One region of the Stenotrophomonas rhizophila genome, then DNA from elsewhere that is predicted to be linked to it. Evidence: predicted binding sites of a transcription regulator. Region 1 holds the regulator's gene; each other region holds the start of a gene.
The links. The regulator FliA, encoded in region 1, starts transcription of late flagellar genes. The targets are predictions, from matches to a motif close to TAAAGTTTNNCNNNCNNNGGCCGATAA.

Region 1 (5,335 bases):
GGCCGATATGCCCTGCAACCCGGAGTTGAACCATGCCGTCGCGTGAGTATGAAAACCTGACCAGGACCTTCCCGTTGTCGGCCACCCGCAGCCAGCCGCTGGGCCCGGTCCGCACCATCGCCGTCACCGGCGGCAAGGGCGGCGTGGGCAAGACCAATGTGTCGGCCAACCTGGCCGTGGCGCTGGCCGACATGGGCAAGCGCACGCTGCTGCTGGATGCCGACCTGGGCCTGGCCAACATCGATGTGATCCTGGGCCTGCAGCCCAAGCTGACCCTGGCCGACCTGGTCGCCGGGCGCTGCACGCTGGATGAAGTGATCCTGGAAGGCCCGGGTGGCGTGCTGGTGGTGCCGGCCGCGTCGGGCCGCCGCCACATGGCCGAACTGCAGCCGGCCGAACACGTGGGCCTGGTCAACGTGTTCTCCGAACTGGAACGCGATCTGGACTTCATGGTGGTCGACACCGCCGCCGGCATCACCGACGGCGTGCTCACCTTCTGCCAGGCCGCCCAGGACACCGTGGTGGTGGTCTGCGACGAACCGGCCTCGATCACCGATGCCTATGCGCTGATCAAGGTGCTCTCGCGCGAACGTGGCGTGGACCGCATCCAGGTGGTCGCCAACATGGTGCGTGATCCGAACGAAGGCCGCGTGCTCTACGAAAAGCTGAGCCGGGTCTGTGACAAGTTCCTGGCCGATGTCTCGCTGAACTACCTGGGCTGCGTGCCGCAGGACGACTGGTTGCGCCTGTCGGTGCAGCGCCAGCAGCCGGTGGTGAAGGCCTACCCGTCCAGCCCGTCGGCGCAGGCGATCGCCGAGATCGCCCGGCGCACCGCCCGCTGGCAGGCCCCGACCGAGCCGCGCGGCGGCGTTGAATTCTTCCTGGAACGCATCCTCAAGCAACGCGGGGTGACCGCATGAAAGGCGCCGCACAATACAAAGAGGTGCAGCGCGCCGCTGCCAACGAGTGCATTGCCCAGCACTCGGACCTGGTCCGGCGCATCGCCCACCACCTGGCCGCACGCCTGCCGGCCAGCGTTGAAGTCGACGACCTGATCCAGGCCGGCATGATGGGCCTGATCGAGGCCTCGCGCAGCTACGACGCCGACCAGGGCGCCTCGTTCGAAACCTACGCCTCGATCCGCATCCGCGGCTCGATGATCGACGAGATCCGCCGCGGCGACTGGGTGCCGCGTTCGGTGCACCGCCGTGCCCGCGACGCCGCGTCCACCATCCGCCGGCTGGAGCAGACCACCGGCCGCGCCGCCAGCGCCACCGAAGTGGCCGCCGCGATGGACATGCCGCTGCCCGACTACCTGCGCCTGATGGAAGACGCCGCGCGTGGCCAGGTGCTGAGCCTGGAATCGCGGATCGAAGACCAGGGCGAGCTGGATACCGTCGCCCAGGGCGGCCCGACTCCGCAGCAGGTGCTGGAGCGCGGCGAATTCGGCCGCGAGCTGGGCAATGCGATCGGCCTGCTGCCCGAACGCGAACAGCTGGTGCTGTCGCTGTACTACGAGCAGGAACTGAACCTGAAAGAGATCGGCGCGGTGCTCGGCGTCAGCGAGTCGCGCGTCTGCCAGATCCATGGCCAGGCAGTGCTGCGCCTGCGTGGCCGACTGAAGATCTTCGAGGCGGCCGACGCCGGCCTCGAGAACACTTGATACCGAGGAAAGTGCTTTGAACAAGAACATGCGTATCCTGATCGTCGACGACTTCTCGACCATGCGTCGTATCGTCAAGAACCTGCTGGGCGATCTGGGCTTCACCAATACGGCCGAAGCCGAGGACGGGCATGCCGCGCTGGCCCTGCTGCAGAGCCAGTCGTTCGATTTCGTGGTCACCGACTGGAACATGCCGGTCATGACCGGTATCGACCTGCTCAAGGCGATCCGCGCCGACGCCAAGCTCAAGACCCTGCCGGTGCTGATGGTCACCGCCGAAGCCAAGCGCGAGCAGATCATTGAAGCCGCCCAGTCCGGCGTGAACGGCTACATCATCAAGCCGTTCACCGCCCAGACCCTGGAAGAAAAGCTCGGCAAGATCTTCGAGCGCCTGGCGGCCAGCGCGTGATGGAAACCCTTCGCGACAAATCGGCGCTGGTGCAGCGCCTGCAGGATGCCCTGGCCGCGCTGGAAAGCGGCGACGAAGCCGGCTGGCGCCGGGAAATCGACGCCCTGGCCGCGCTGCGCACCCAGCCGATGATGGCCGGGCTGAACCGCCTTGCCCGCGAACTGGGCCAGGCGCTGGGCGAACTGCCCACCCTGCCCAGCGAAGCCGGCGAGCTTGACGATGCCTGCGCGCGCCTGGACCACGTGGTGGCGATGACCGAACAGGCCACCCACCGCACCCTGGACCTGGCCGAGGAATGCCGCGCGCTCACCGAGCAGCTGCGTGCCAACGGGCTGAGCCCGGACCAGGACCAGCAGCTGGACCGCATCCGCCACAACCTCACCGAGATCGCGCTCACCCAGAGCTACCAGGATCTCACCGGGCAGATCATCCGCCGCGTGGTGGGCATCGTGCGCCGCGTGCACGAAGGCTTCGGCGCGCTCGGCCTGCCGCCGCCGGACGACAGCGCGCACAAGCGCGACAACGGCCTGGCCGGTCCGGCCGTGAGCGGCCTGGACCGCCATCAGGTGTCACAGGTCGACGCCGACGACCTGCTTTCCGATTTGGGGCTTTGAAACCATGAGTGCTGTTCCAGACGACATTGCTGCAGACTTCATCCTCGAGGCCCAGGAGATCCTGGATCGCCTCGGCGAACAGCTGGTGTCGCTGGAGCAGTCGCCCCAGGACAGCGACCAGCTCAACGCGGTGTTCCGCGGGTTCCACACGCTCAAGGGCGGTGCCGGCTTCCTGGGCATCCAGGCCATGGTCGAGCTGTGCCACGCCGCCGAAGAAACCCTTGGCATGGCCCGCTCGGGCCAGGCCGTGCTGCAGGCCCACCATTTCGACGCCGGCCAGCAATCGCTGGATTACCTGCAGTCGATGCTGGATTCGGTGGCCGCCGGCACCGAGCCGGGCTATGCCCCGCCGGAACTGATCGCGCAGTTCGACGTCAACGGACCGGCCACGCCGGCACCGGCCGCGACGGCGGCCGCCTCGAGCGGCGAGCTCATCACCGACGATGAATTCGAAGCCCTGCTGGATACCCTGCACGGCGGCGCGGCTCCCACTGCCGTGGCGAAAAAGAACGACGATGGCCTGATCGGCGAAGACGAATTCGAAGCCCTGCTCGACCAGCTGCATGGCGGCGCCGCTCCCGGCGCGCAGAGCGTGGCCGCAGCGGCACCCGCCCCGGCCGTCGCGCCGCGCCCGGTCGCCGCTCCGGCCCCGGCCAAGCCGGCCGTCAACAAGCCGGTGGCCGAAGCCGAACACACCGTGCGCGTGGATACCAAGCGCCTGGATGCCATCGTCAACCTGATCGGCGAACTGGTGCTGTCGCGCAACCGGCTCAAGACCCTGCGTGCACGCCTGCACGACGAAGAACTGGACCGCGCCGTGTCCACGCTGGATATCGCCACCGCGCGCCTGCAGTCGGCGGTGATGCGCACCCGCATGCAGCCGGTGGGCAAGGTGTTCTCACGCTTCCCGAAGGTCGCCCGCGACGTGGCCCGCAACCTGAAGAAGGAAGTGGAGCTGGAACTGATCGGGGCGGAAACCGAACTGGACCGCAACCTGGTCGAAGCCCTGGCCGACCCGCTGGTGCACCTGGTGCGCAACGCGATCGACCACGGCATTGAAATGCCCGAGCTGCGCGAAGCCCAGGGCAAGACACGCAGCGGCAACGTGCGCCTGTCCGCGCAGCAGGAAGGCGACTACGTCAGCATTGAAGTGCAGGACGACGGCGCCGGCATCGACCCCGAGCGCCTGCGCGCCAAGGCCCGCGAAAAGGGCCTGATCGATCCCGAAGCCGCCGCCCGCCTGACCAGCGAGGAATGCCTGCACCTGGTGTTCCTGCCCGGCTTCTCGACCAAGCAGGAAGTCACCGATATCTCCGGTCGTGGCGTCGGCATGGACGTGGTGCAGTCGCGCATCCGCGAGCTCAGCGGCCAGATCCAGATCCAGTCCGAACTGGGCCGCGGCAGCCGTTTCATGATCCGCGTGCCGCTCACCCTGGCGATCCTGCCGACCCTGCTGGTGCAGGCCGGCGAGGACGTCTACGCACTGCCGCTGGCACGCGTGATGGAAGTGCTGCACGCGCCGAACACCTCGCTGGGCTGGTTCGACGGCCGCGCCGTGCTCGACCGCAGGACCCATACCCTGCCGCTGGTGGACCTGCGCCACTGGCTCGATGTGGATCCGGCGCCCTCGCCCCTGCTCACCATCGTGGTGCTGCAGGCCGGCGAAGCCCGCTTCGGGCTGGTGGTGGACCAGGTGCGTGGCCGCGAGGAAGTGGTGATCAAGCCGCTGCCCAAGGCCCTGCGCGGCCTGCGCGGCTACGCCGGCGCCACCCTGATCGGCGACGGCCGCATGTCCCTGATCCTCGACGTGGACGGCCTGCGCACCCCGCACGATTGACATGCGTGGGGCTGAACCCCCGATAGCCCCGCAATTCAAGTCCCCCACCCGCAAGCCGATATCGGACAAATGGACAGACTCAGCCTCATTGGACTTTTCCTCGCCCTGGCCTCGCTGGTCGGCGGCAGCATCCTCAAGGGTGCCGGGCTGGCGTCGCTGTGGTCCCCTGCCGCCTTCGTGATCGTCATCGTCGGCACCCTGGCCGCCATCCTGCTGCACACCTCGCCGGCCGTGTTCAAGCACGCCTTCAAGATCGTGCGCTGGGTCGTGCGCCCGCCGGCCAGCGACCGTGCCGAGCTGATCCGCCAGATCGTGGAATGGAGCAACATCGCCCGCCGCCAGGGCCTGCTCGGCCTGGAAGCCCAGGTCGACGCGCAGGACGACCCGTTCCTGCGCAAGGGCCTGCAGCTGCTGGTGGACGGCGTGGAGCCGGAAACCATCCGGCACATGATGGAAATCGAACTGGGCAGCCAGGAAAGCCAGGACCTGGCCGCCTCCAAGGTGTTCGAAGGCATGGGCATCTACGCGCCCACGCTGGGCATCATCGGCGCCGTGCTCGGCCTGATCGCGGTGATGAAGAACCTGGCCGACCCGAGCAAGCTCGGCCACGGCATCGCCGCTGCGTTCACCGCCACGATCTACGGCATCGCCTCGGCCAACCTGCTGTTCCTGCCGGTGTCGGCCAAGCTCAAGAGCGTGATCCACCACAACAGCCGCGACCGCGAAATGATCATCGAAGGCCTGATCTCGATTGCCCAGGGCGAGAACCCGCGCAACATCGAGACCAACCTGTCGGGGTTCCTGCACTGACA
Region 2 (5,335 bases), 1.7 Mb from region 1:
CCTGGAAAAGGTGAAGGGCGACACCAGCTGGAATCCCTTCCAGGGCATGCGCTGGTAAACCCCCGCAGCTCGCCTCACCTGAAAAGCCCGGTCGATTGACCGGGCTTTTTGCTGCTCAGAAGGTTTCCCATTCGGTCTCGACCGCTGCCGCTGCTGCACGCATCGGGGCCCGCTTCTGGCCGACGGCCTTGCGCGGTGCCGCAGGCGCTGCGGCCGGCGCAGCCGCGCCGGTGCGGAAGATCGCCACGGCCTTGCCCAGGTGCTGGGCCTGCTCTTCCATCGCCCGCGCCGCCGCGGTGGCTTCTTCCACCAGCGCCGCATTCTGCTGGGTGGTTTCGTCCATCTGGGTGATGGTCTGGTTGACCTGCTCGATGCCGGCGGACTGCTCCTTCGAGGCGGCGGAAATCTCGGCCATGATGTCGTTGACCCGGCGCACGCCGGTAACGATCTCTTCCATGGTGCGCCCGGCGGTCTGCACCAGCGCCGAGCCTTCGGCGACCTGCTCCACCGAATCGTCGATCAACTGCTTGATCTCCTTGGCCGCACCGGCCGAGCGCTGCGCCAGCGCGCGCACTTCCGAGGCCACCACCGCAAAGCCGCGGCCCTGCTCACCGGCGCGCGCCGCTTCCACGGCGGCGTTGAGCGCCAGGATGTTGGTCTGGAAGGCGATCCCATCGATCACCGAGATGATCTCGGCGATGCGCTTGGACGCGGCCTCGATTCCGGCCATGGTGGTCACCACCTGGCCCACCACCTGCCCGCCCTGTTCGGCCACGTTGGCAGCACCGGCCGCCAGCTGGTTGGCCTGTACGGCGTGGTCGGCGTTCTGGCGCACGGTGGAGGTCAGTTCCTCCATCGACGCGGCGGTTTCCTCCAGGCTCGCGGCCTGCTGTTCGGTACGGCGCGACAGATCGCTGTTGCCCGAGGCGATTTCGCCCGCCGCCAGGTTGATGCTGTCGGTCGCCTGCTGGATACGACCGACGATGTCGGTCAGCTGGGTCACGGTGGTATCGGCATCGTCGCGCATCTGCGCGAACACGCCGTGGAACTGGCCGTGCATGCGTGCGGTGAGGTCGCCGGCGGCGATCGCGCGCAGCAGCGCGGAGATCTGCTGCAGGTTGTCGTCGCTCACCTGCATCATGGTGTTGAGGTTTTCGACCATGGCGCGGAAGTCGTGGTCGAAGCGCACCCCATCGCCGCGCTGGCTGAAGTCGCCGCGCGCGGCGGCACCGGCCAGGTCGCGGATCTGGGTATTGATCGCGCGCAGGTTGGCCTTGGTGGTGTCCATTGCATCGGTGAACACGGCCTGGTCGCCGGGCAGGCGGTCCATGTCCTGCGACAGATCGCCTACCGCATAGCGCTGCATTACCTCGACCAGGCGACGGGTGACGGCAATGTTGGCGCCCACCAGCTGGTTGGTGTCTTCGACCATGCGCCCGTACGCGCCCGGGAAGGCCTGCGCATCCATCCGGTAGCCGAGTTCGCCGGCTTCATGGCGTTGCGCCATCTCGCCCTGCGCGGCCATCACCGCGCGCAGCTGGCCGCGCATGCGCTGCATGGACTCCAACAGGCGGCCAACCTCGTCGTCGCGTGGCGACGGCAGCGGGGTGTCCAGGCGGCCTTCGGCCACATCCGCCGAGAGCCGCACGGCATCGGCAAGCGGGCGGATCGCCTGGCGGCGCAGCAGCACGTATACGCTGGCGCTGAGCACCAGTGCCGCGCCCAGGCCAACGCCGAGGATGATCCACAGCAGCGAGCGCGCCTGTTCGGTGATCAGCGCATACGGCACGATCACGCCCAGCGCGAACCGCTCTTGGCTGCCACCGATGCGCAGCGGCACATACGCTTTCACGTTGCCTGCGGCATCCGGAGTGAACGCCTCGAAGCGCTGGTCACGCGCCACGGCTGCAAGGACCTGCGCAGTGACGGCATCGTCGCGGCGCTGGCCGATCTGCTTGGCATCCTGCGCGGCCAGCACGATGCCGCCGGGCGAGATGAGTTCGACATGGCCCTGCCCCATCGGGCGCAGCGCCGCCAGACGCTCCTGCAGTGCAGCCAGGCCGAAGTCCACGGTGACCGCGCCCAGGAACTGTCCGTTGTCGAGCACCGGGGTCGACAGCGTGGTCATCAGCACCTGCCTGCCGCCGATCTCATAACGGTACGGCTCGCTCACGGCCTGCCGCTTGAGCTCACGCGGGCGCAGGTACCAGTCACCATCGCCGGGGACGTCATAGCCCTTGAGTACATCCTGCACCGGCGCGCCGTCCTGCCAGGCCCAGTAGCTCATGAAGCGGCCGGTGGCATCGTGGGCTTCGGCACCGACGAAGTCGGCGTCCCTGCCATCGAAGGCCTGCGGTTCCCACAGCGTGCCCAGGCCCACCCATTCCGGGTGCGATTGCAGCTGCTGGTGCAGCACCTGTGCGGCAGTCGCGCGCGACAGGGTGGCAGCGCGGTGCTGCACCACCAGGCTGTCGGCCAGTGCCTGGCTGGTGGAAAACGCGGCGGCCAGGTCGGCACCGACCCGGCGCGATTCGGCCTCGGCCTGGCTTTCCATGGTCCGCCGCGACGATTCGAGCAGCGCCTGGCTGGCTTCGCGGTAACTGAGGGCGGCGGTCACGCCGAAGCAGAGCATGGCGATCAGCGCGGTTCCGAGCATCAGCCGGTTGGCGATGCTGCCGGGACGCTTGGAAGCGGACGGGCGGGACGTGGACATGGGGGTGTTCCAGGCAGGAGTACAGAACAGCGCGCGCCCGAGGGCACCGCTACTACGTCACGCAGTCCATTGCGGCCCGCCCGGCACGGTGCAACGCACATGCAGGTCGGGTCATACGCTGGTAGCGGCCCTGTGCTGGAGATGTTGAGCGCCGGATCCTGACCGGGTTCAGTGAGGCGTACGGCCACCCAGCCGCTCCACCAACGTCTGGCTGGCGGCATTGAGTCCGATCACCTCGACCTGCGCCCCATGCCCGCGCAGTTTGAGGGTAACCCTGTCCAGTGCGCCAACCGCACTCAGGTCCCAGAAGTGCGCCTGGCTGAGGTCGATCCGTACCCGCGCCGGCACTTCCTGGTAATCAAAGCTCTCGCCGAACTGCCCCGCCGAAGCGAAGAACACCTGCCCGGTCGCCGTGTAGGTGCGGACTCCGTCGGCATCGGTGTGGTCGGTGACGACCAGCAGCCGACCCACCTTGCGCGCGAAGAACAACGCCGACAGCAGCACTCCGGTCAGCACGCCCTTGGCCAGGTCGTGGGTGGCCACGGTCACCACGACGGTGGCCACCATCACCACCGAGGAGCTCATGGGGTGCACGCGGAACTCGGCAAAGGAACGCCAGTGGAAGGTCCCGATGCTGACCATGATCATCACCGCCACCAACGCGGCCATGGGAATCTGCCGCACCCAGTCGTGCCCGTACACCACCAGCAGCAACAGCAGCACGCCTGCCACCAGGCAGGACAACCGGCCACGCCCGCCGGAGGACACATTGATGACCGACTGCCCGATCATCGCGCAGCCACCCATGCCGCCGAACAGGCCAGCGGTGATGTTGGCCAGGCCCTGGCCGGCGCACTCACGGTTGCGCTGGCTCGGGGTGTCGGTCATGTCCTCGACGATCTGCGCGGTCATCATCGACTCCAGCAGGCCCACCACCGCGAGGGTTGCCGAGACCGGCAGCAGCAGCGCCAGCGTGTCCCACGTCATCGGCACATCGGGGAACAGGAACGTGGGCAGGCTGTCGGGCAGTGCGCCCATGTCGCCCACGGTCCGCACTTCCCAATGCAGCCCGATCGACAGCGCGGTCAGCACCACGATGGCCACCAGCGGCGACGGCACTGCGCGGGTCAACCGCGGCAGCAGGTAGATGATGGCCAGCCCCGCCGCGCACACCGCCCACACCTGCCACGAGCGCCCGATCAGCTCGGGCATCTGTGCCAGGAAAATCAGGATGGCCAGTGCGTTGACGAAGCCGGTGATCACCGAACGCGACACGAACCGCATCAGCGCGCCCAGCTTCAGTGCGCCGGCGATGATCTGCAGCAGGCCGGCCAGGATCGTCGCGGCCAGCAGATACTGCAGGCCGTGGTCCTTCACCAGGTCCACCATCACCAGCGCCATTGCGCCGGTGGCCGCCGAGATCATGCCTGGCCGGCCGCCTGCGATGGCGGTGACCACGGCGATGCAGAACGACGCATACAGGCCCACCTTGGGGTCCACGCCGGCAATGATCGAGAAGGCAATGGCTTCAGGAATGAGCGCCAAGGCGACCACGGTGCCGGAAAGCAGGTCGCCACGGATGTTGCCGAGCCACTGCTGGCGCGGGGGATAGGAGACAGACATGGGGGGCCAGGCGGCAGAACGGCGCGCAGGATACCATCGACCCTCCCTCGAGCAGCAGGAAGGCATCCATGTACGGTCTGATCGGAAAGATGAACATCGCTCCCGGCGAGCGCGACGCGGTCATCGCGATCCTGCTGGAGGGCACCCAGGCCATGCCGGGATGCCGGAGCTACGTGGTGGCCAAGGATCCCGCAAATGCCGACGCGATCTGGATCACTGAAGTCTGGGACAGCGCTGAACTCCACCACGCCTCGCTGGCGCTGCCAGGCGTGCAGCAGGCCATTGCCCGCGCACGCCCGCATATCACCGGCTTCGGCGAACGGTTCGAAACCGAACCGGTGGGCGGTTACTGACGGGGGCCGAACATCGCGCCAACGCTGTGCAGCAGCTCGTGCACGCTGAACGGCTTGGGCAGCAGCGACATCCCCTCGCCCAGGAACTCGTTGCGCACGGCGGCGCTTTCCGTATAGCCGGTGATGAACAGCACCGGCAAGCTCGGGCGCAACGCGCGCGCGGCATCCGCCAGGTCGCGACCGTTCATGCCGGGCAGGCCGACGTCCGACAACAACAGATCCACGGCCCGCGCTGAATGCAGCTCCAGCAGCGCCTGCTGCGCGTTGGTGGCTTCCACGACCTGGTAGCCGACCTCGAGCAGCATCTCGCGCACCATCATCCGCACCGAATCGGTGTCGTCCACCAGCAGGATGCGTTCGGCATGGCCGCGCTGCACCTGCACCTGCGCCGTGGACGCAGACGCCATCTCGACCTGTTGCTGCCCCTCGGGCAACAGCAGTTCGATCTCGGCACCTTCCCCCTGCTCGCTGGCAATACGGGCGCTGCCGCCGGACTGGCGCGCGAAGCCGTAGGTCATCGACAGGCCCAGGCCGGTGCCCTCGCCCTGCGGCTTGGTGGTGAAGAACGGTTCGAATACCTTGTTGATCAGGTCCAGTGGAATGCCGGTTCCGTTGTCGATCACTTTGATGGTGATGTAGTTGCCCG
Region 3 (5,335 bases), 1.8 Mb from region 1:
CTGCTGCTGCAGCGCCACCGCCGGCGGCAGGCCTTCGATGGCATCCACATCAGGCACGCCCACCTGGTCGATCAGGCGGCGCGCATAGGGTGACAACGACTCCAGGTAGCGACGCTGCGCTTCGGCATACAGTGTGCCGAAGGCGAGCGAGGACTTGCCGGATCCGGAAATTCCCGAGAACACCACCAGCGCATCGCGCGGGATGTCCACGTCGACGTTCTTCAGGTTGTGCTCGCGCGCCCCGCGCACGCGGACAAATGCGTTGCGGGTCTGGGCGGGAGACGATGTTTTTCGACGTGTGCTCATGGTGGGAAGCATACCGCCGGTGGCGCCGCCCATTGGGCGGCCCACGTAGACGCCGCAATCACGAACCCATCACGCTACCGCAGGACGAAGCCCGCGCACTACCGCAGGCCGTGCCACCACGAACGCCGCCACCGCTTCGGACAACAGAGCCGCCTGCCGCTGCATCGCCTGGGCGGACGCCGAGGCTTCCTCCACCATCGCCGCGTTCTGCTGCGTGCTGCCGTCCATCTGCAACAACGTCTTGCCTACCTGCTCGATGCCCACGCTCTGCTGCTGCGAGGCCGCCGCGATGCTGGCGCTGATCGCGGTGACCTGCTCCACGCTGCCGACGATGCGGCGCATGGTGGCACCAGCCTCGCCTACCAGGCGGGTACCGGCGTTGACCGTCTCCACCGAGGCTTCGATCAGCTGCTTGATCTGGCGGGCGGCATCGGCGCTGCGCTGGGCCAGCAGGCGCACTTCGCCCGCTACCACCGCGAAACTCCGGCCCTGCTCGCCGGCCCGTGCGGCTTCCACCGCAGCGTTGAGGGCGAGGATGTTGGTCTGGAAGGCGATGCCGTCGATCACCCCGGTGATGTCGCCGATGTGTCGTGAGGAGGCGGCGATGTCGTGCATCGTGGACACGACCTGTGCCACCGCGTTGCCGCCCTGCCCCGCAATGGCAGCGGCGTCCATCGCCAGCTGGTTGGCCTGCTGCGCCGAATCCGCGTTCTCGCGCACGGTTGCAGTGAGTTCCTCCATGGAGGACGCGGTTTCTTCAAGATGCGCCGCCTGCCGTTCCGTGCGTTCGGCGAGGTCACGGTTGCCGGCCACGATTTCACCAGCCGCGCCGTTGATCGCCGCGGTGGCGTGCTGGATGCGCGCCACGATGTCGGCCAGCTGTGCCACGCTGGCGTTGGCATCGTCGCGCATCTGCGCGAACACGCCCTGGTAGTCACCCTGCATGCGAACGCCCAGGTCACCGTGCGCCAGCCCGGACAGCAGCGCCTGCAGCCCGGCCAGGTTGCCCTGGAAGGTATCCAGCAGGCGGTTGATGCTCACCGCCAAGGTCAGCACGAAACCCTGCTTGTCGTTCACCGCGATACGCGCCTGCAGCTGACCCTGCGCGGCGGCGTCCACCAGCGCGGCCACTTCGGTTTCGACCGTGGTTTCCAGCGCGCGGCTGCGCCATTCCACTGCGGCTCCCAGCAACTGGTCGTGGTCGAGGATGGGGTTGAGTACCAGCTGATAGCGGATTCCGCCCTGCTCGATCTCGTGTGCACTGGCATGGCCGCGCTGCAGCTGCGCGGCGACGCCCGCAAACACCGGATGCAGCACCTGCGCCGGTTGGCCCTGCCACTGGCTGGGCGTGCAGCCCAGCGCAGTGCACAGCGCATGGTTGAGGAAGCCGATGCGGCCGTCAGGCTCCAGCACCATCAAGCCGGTCTGGGCACTGTCCAGGGCCTGGCGCGCACGGGTGTTGTCGCGCGCGGCGGCCCGCTCGGCCACGATCCGGCCGCGCAGCCGTTCCTGCATATGTCGCAGGCGTTGCGCCAGCTGGCCGAACTCATCGTGCGGGTTATGCACGACCAGCACCGTATCCAGCCGGTCCTCGGCGATGTCCTCGGCGAAGCGCAACGTGTTGGCGATCGGGCGCTGCACCGCCTGCAGGGTCAGCAGCAACGTGGCGATCAGCAACCCAGCCACCAGCAGCAGCGTGACCGCGAACACCACCGTCATCGCCCTCGCCTGTGCCTGCAGGCGCCCACGCGCGGCCTCCAGCGCCGTTGCCTGTGCACGCTGCACCTGCTCAAGCGACGGCGCGATCTGTGCAGCGGTATCGGCCAGCGACTGCGCTTCCACATCCAACCCCACTCGCGCGGCGGTGTAGCCAAGCAGTGCACCCTGGTAGCTGTCCATCGCGGTGCGAAGCGCGTCCTGGGCGGCCGCCGGCACGCCCGGCGCTGCCAGCGCCAGTTCGAACGGCAGCTTGGCTTCGCTGGCGCGGTCGGCATGGGTGGAATCGCCGCTGAGCAGCAGCAGCGCTTCCTGCCGGCGGATGGCCTGCCACTGGGCGTCCAGTGCGGGTTGTTGCAGGGGGGCCAGCTCGGCCTCCATCGCAGCAGCGGCGGCCTCCAGCTGCGCGCGCAGCCCGGCCTCGCCCCTTCCCATTTCATCCACGCGTGCATTCAGCGCGTTGATCCCCTCGGCAAACTCGCCGATGCGGGTGGCCAGTGCCCTGAGTGAAGCCGCATTGCCGTTGGCGGCGGCGGTGCGCTGCAGTGCCTCCAGCGACACCTGCAGGCGTTGGCGTGCCTGCTGCAGCGCCTCCCGGTCGGCATCGTCGAAGCTCGCTGCGTAGCGGGTCTGCAGGCGGCGGGCATCGGCCACCTGGGTGCCCAGTGCCGCCATCAGGCTGGTCGCCTGCTGATGGGAGGCGAAGGTGTCGGCGGCGCGTTCGCTGTTGTACCTTGTCCAGGCGTAGACGGCGGCCACCAGCAGCAGGCCCGCTGCACAGGCCACCAGGCTGATTTTCAGCTTGCGCGCCACGCTGAGCCGGCGCAGGGGTTCAGCCCTGCGGGCGAGGGACGACAGCACACGGCGGGGGATGGCCGACATGACGCACTCCAGACAGAAGGACGCATCGGTATCGGCCGCATTCGCTTGGACTTTAGGGCTGGATCCACCTGCATCCTGCGCTGTCCGCGCAGTGCCTACGTTGTAGCGGGCGTTGAAGACCGCACGATGACGGTCGGCGGTGCGGGCATTGGATTGGGGAGGTGCACCCGCGGCAGAGGCCAACGTAGTGCGCAACGCCGGCGCGATCACATCACGATGGGGCTGGCCGGCACCTGCGGCACCGGAATGTCGCGCTCATCCAGCAGCCGGCGCAGGTCCAGCTCGATGGAGGTGCACAGCTGCGAAATCGGAATGTCGTTGGCGCCACCTTCGAAGGGATTGGCGCTGCTTTCGCCGACCTGGTCCAGCGCGGCGTACATCCACGACACCAGCACGCTCAACGGAATCGCCAGCCACACCATCTGCCCGGCCATCGCCCCGCCCACGGTGTCGTTCATGGGTGCCAGCAGGTCGATCATGCCCAGTGGCAGCAGCAGGCACAGGATGCGGACAAAGATCACGTTGATCACCGCGTACTGGCGCGGGTAGGGGTAGTTCTTGATCCGTTCGCTGCGCGCCTGCTGGTCGTGCAGGTCGCGCAGCACGCGCTGCAGTTCGGCGAAGCTGGCCTGCGGTATGTCACCTGCATCCAGCAGCTGACGCAGCGATGCGCCCTGCAGGGAAAGTACTTCGGTGGCCTTGCCGCCAGCGCCCAGGATGCGCGAGCGCTCTTCGGGAGTGACGTACTTGATCAGCTCGGCATCCAGCGTGCGCACCTTTTCCGGCACGTCATAGCGCTTGCGGTACTCGACGTTGGGCGCCAGCTGCACGGTCTCCCAGGGTTTGGTTTCGCGCATCTGGTAGCGTAGCGCGGTCAGCCACGCCAGGTGGCGGTACACCAGCCGCCGGGTGTGTTCGGGATGGGCCACGTAGTCGCGGCTCATCGTGCCCCACAGGCGGCTGGCGGCGGTGATGGAGGCCCACACCTGCTGCGCTTCCCACAACCGGTTGTAGGTCTGGGTGTTCTTGAAGCCTGCGATCAGCGCCACGCTGGTACCCAGCATGAAGATCACGTTCCATGGCACCGCCAGCCAGTGCAGCCCGCCGAGCTGGTACAGCGCCACCAGCGCCACATCCAGCAGGATCAGCAGGTACAGCGGGCGGCGGGTCCACAGCAGGAACTCGGTGAAGGTATAGGAGCGGCCGGCGTGCATGAGGGTGTTCTCCAGCAGGGGGAAGCGCCGCTCAGGGGGCGGCGGTGGGCACCACGCTCACCACGTGGGTGATGCCGTTGCGGAACATCTTTGCGTAGGGGCAGACACGTTCGGTGTTGCGCACCAGCTCGGCAGCCACGCCGGCCTCCAGGCCGGGCAGGTAGGCTTCCACCTCGGCCGACAGCAGGTACAGGCCGTCGATCGGGTCGCGCGAGAAGGTCACCGACACCTCGATGCAGGGGTCTACCAGCACCAGCCCGGCACGGCTGGCCAGCAGGTTCATCGCGCCGTGGAAGCAGGCCGCATAGCCGGCAGCCAACAGCTGCTCGGGGTTGCTGCCGCCCCCTGGACCGCCCAGCGAGGGAGGCAGGCGCAGGTCGAGTGCCAAGGCGCCATCGTCGGAGACGACCACGCCCGAAGCGCGTCCGTGTCCCGTCTCGCCGCCGCTCACCCGCACCCGCCCGGTGTAGAGCGGGCGCACCTCGTCGCCACGGTATTTGTCGAGAACGGTGGGCGACGGCGGCTTCAGGTCGGACATGGCGTTTCCACGAGGTGCGGGCGGACGGGCAATCAGTTGCTGCGTACCCACCCGGACTGCTGCAGCCAGGCATCGAAGCCCTGCCGGCCCAGCCACGCCTGGCCGACCGGCACCAGCGTGTCGTCCTGCAGTTGCGCACCGAAGTACGGTGCCTGTGCGTCGCCCACCACCTGGCGGGGATCGTGGGTACGGTCGAGGAAGCGCTGTGCCAGTTCGTCCATCGGTGCGCGCTCGGGGCCGGCGATCTCCACCACCCCGTTGACGGCAGGCTGCAGCGCGATGCGCGCCACTGCGTCGGCCACGTCGTCCGCCGAAATCGGCTGCACCAGCGCGGTGGGCAGGCGCAGCGCTTCACCGGCGGACTGCAGGATGCCCGGCAGGAATTCGAAGAACTGGGTGGAATGGATGATGGTGTAGGCGATGCCCGCCTCGCGGATCAACCTTTCCTGCGCGATCTTGCCGCGGAAGTAGCCACTGGCCGCCAGCTTGTCGGTGCCCACCACGGAGAGGGCCACGTGATGGCGTACGCCGGCCTTGGCTTCGGCGGCCAGGATGTTGCGCCCCGCGGTCTGGAAGAAGGCCAGCACCTCTGCGTCTTCGAACGATGGCGAGTTGGCCAGGTCGATGACCACGTCGGTGCCGGCCATGGCCGCCTCCAGGCCGTCGCCGCTGATGATGT

Region 2: BAY15_RS19650 (methyl-accepting chemotaxis protein) is a predicted target of FliA. The motif match lies at 2,835-2,861, and genes of this name have one in related genera.
Region 3: BAY15_RS17170 (methyl-accepting chemotaxis protein) is a predicted target of FliA. The motif match lies at 2,933-2,959, and genes of this name have one in related genera.

The regions. Positions count from the first base shown of each region.
Region 1 is NZ_CP016294.1:2,079,514-2,084,848, reverse strand. Features, by position in the region: gene BAY15_RS09415 (AAA family ATPase) at 1-46, shown strand, start outside; gene BAY15_RS09410 (MinD/ParA family ATP-binding protein) at 33-920, shown strand; gene BAY15_RS09405 (RNA polymerase sigma factor FliA) at 917-1,663, shown strand; gene cheY (chemotaxis response regulator CheY) at 1,680-2,072, shown strand; gene BAY15_RS09395 (protein phosphatase CheZ) at 2,072-2,686, shown strand; gene BAY15_RS09390 (chemotaxis protein CheA) at 2,691-4,523, shown strand; gene BAY15_RS09385 (flagellar motor protein) at 4,593-5,333, shown strand; gene motD (flagellar motor protein MotD) at 5,335-5,335, shown strand, end outside.
Region 2 is NZ_CP016294.1:3,760,239-3,765,573, forward strand. Features, by position in the region: gene BAY15_RS16745 (DUF2628 domain-containing protein) at 1-58, shown strand, start outside; gene BAY15_RS19650 (methyl-accepting chemotaxis protein) at 116-2,713, opposite strand; gene BAY15_RS16755 (SulP family inorganic anion transporter) at 2,882-4,336, opposite strand; gene BAY15_RS16760 (putative quinol monooxygenase) at 4,405-4,689, shown strand; gene BAY15_RS16765 (response regulator) at 4,683-5,335, opposite strand, start outside.
Region 3 is NZ_CP016294.1:3,849,075-3,854,409, forward strand. Features, by position in the region: gene BAY15_RS17165 (excinuclease ABC subunit UvrA) at 1-306, opposite strand, end outside; gene BAY15_RS17170 (methyl-accepting chemotaxis protein) at 376-2,904, opposite strand; gene BAY15_RS17175 (bestrophin family protein) at 3,111-4,118, opposite strand; gene BAY15_RS17180 (Ohr family peroxiredoxin) at 4,150-4,656, opposite strand; gene BAY15_RS17185 (SDR family oxidoreductase) at 4,689-5,335, opposite strand, start outside.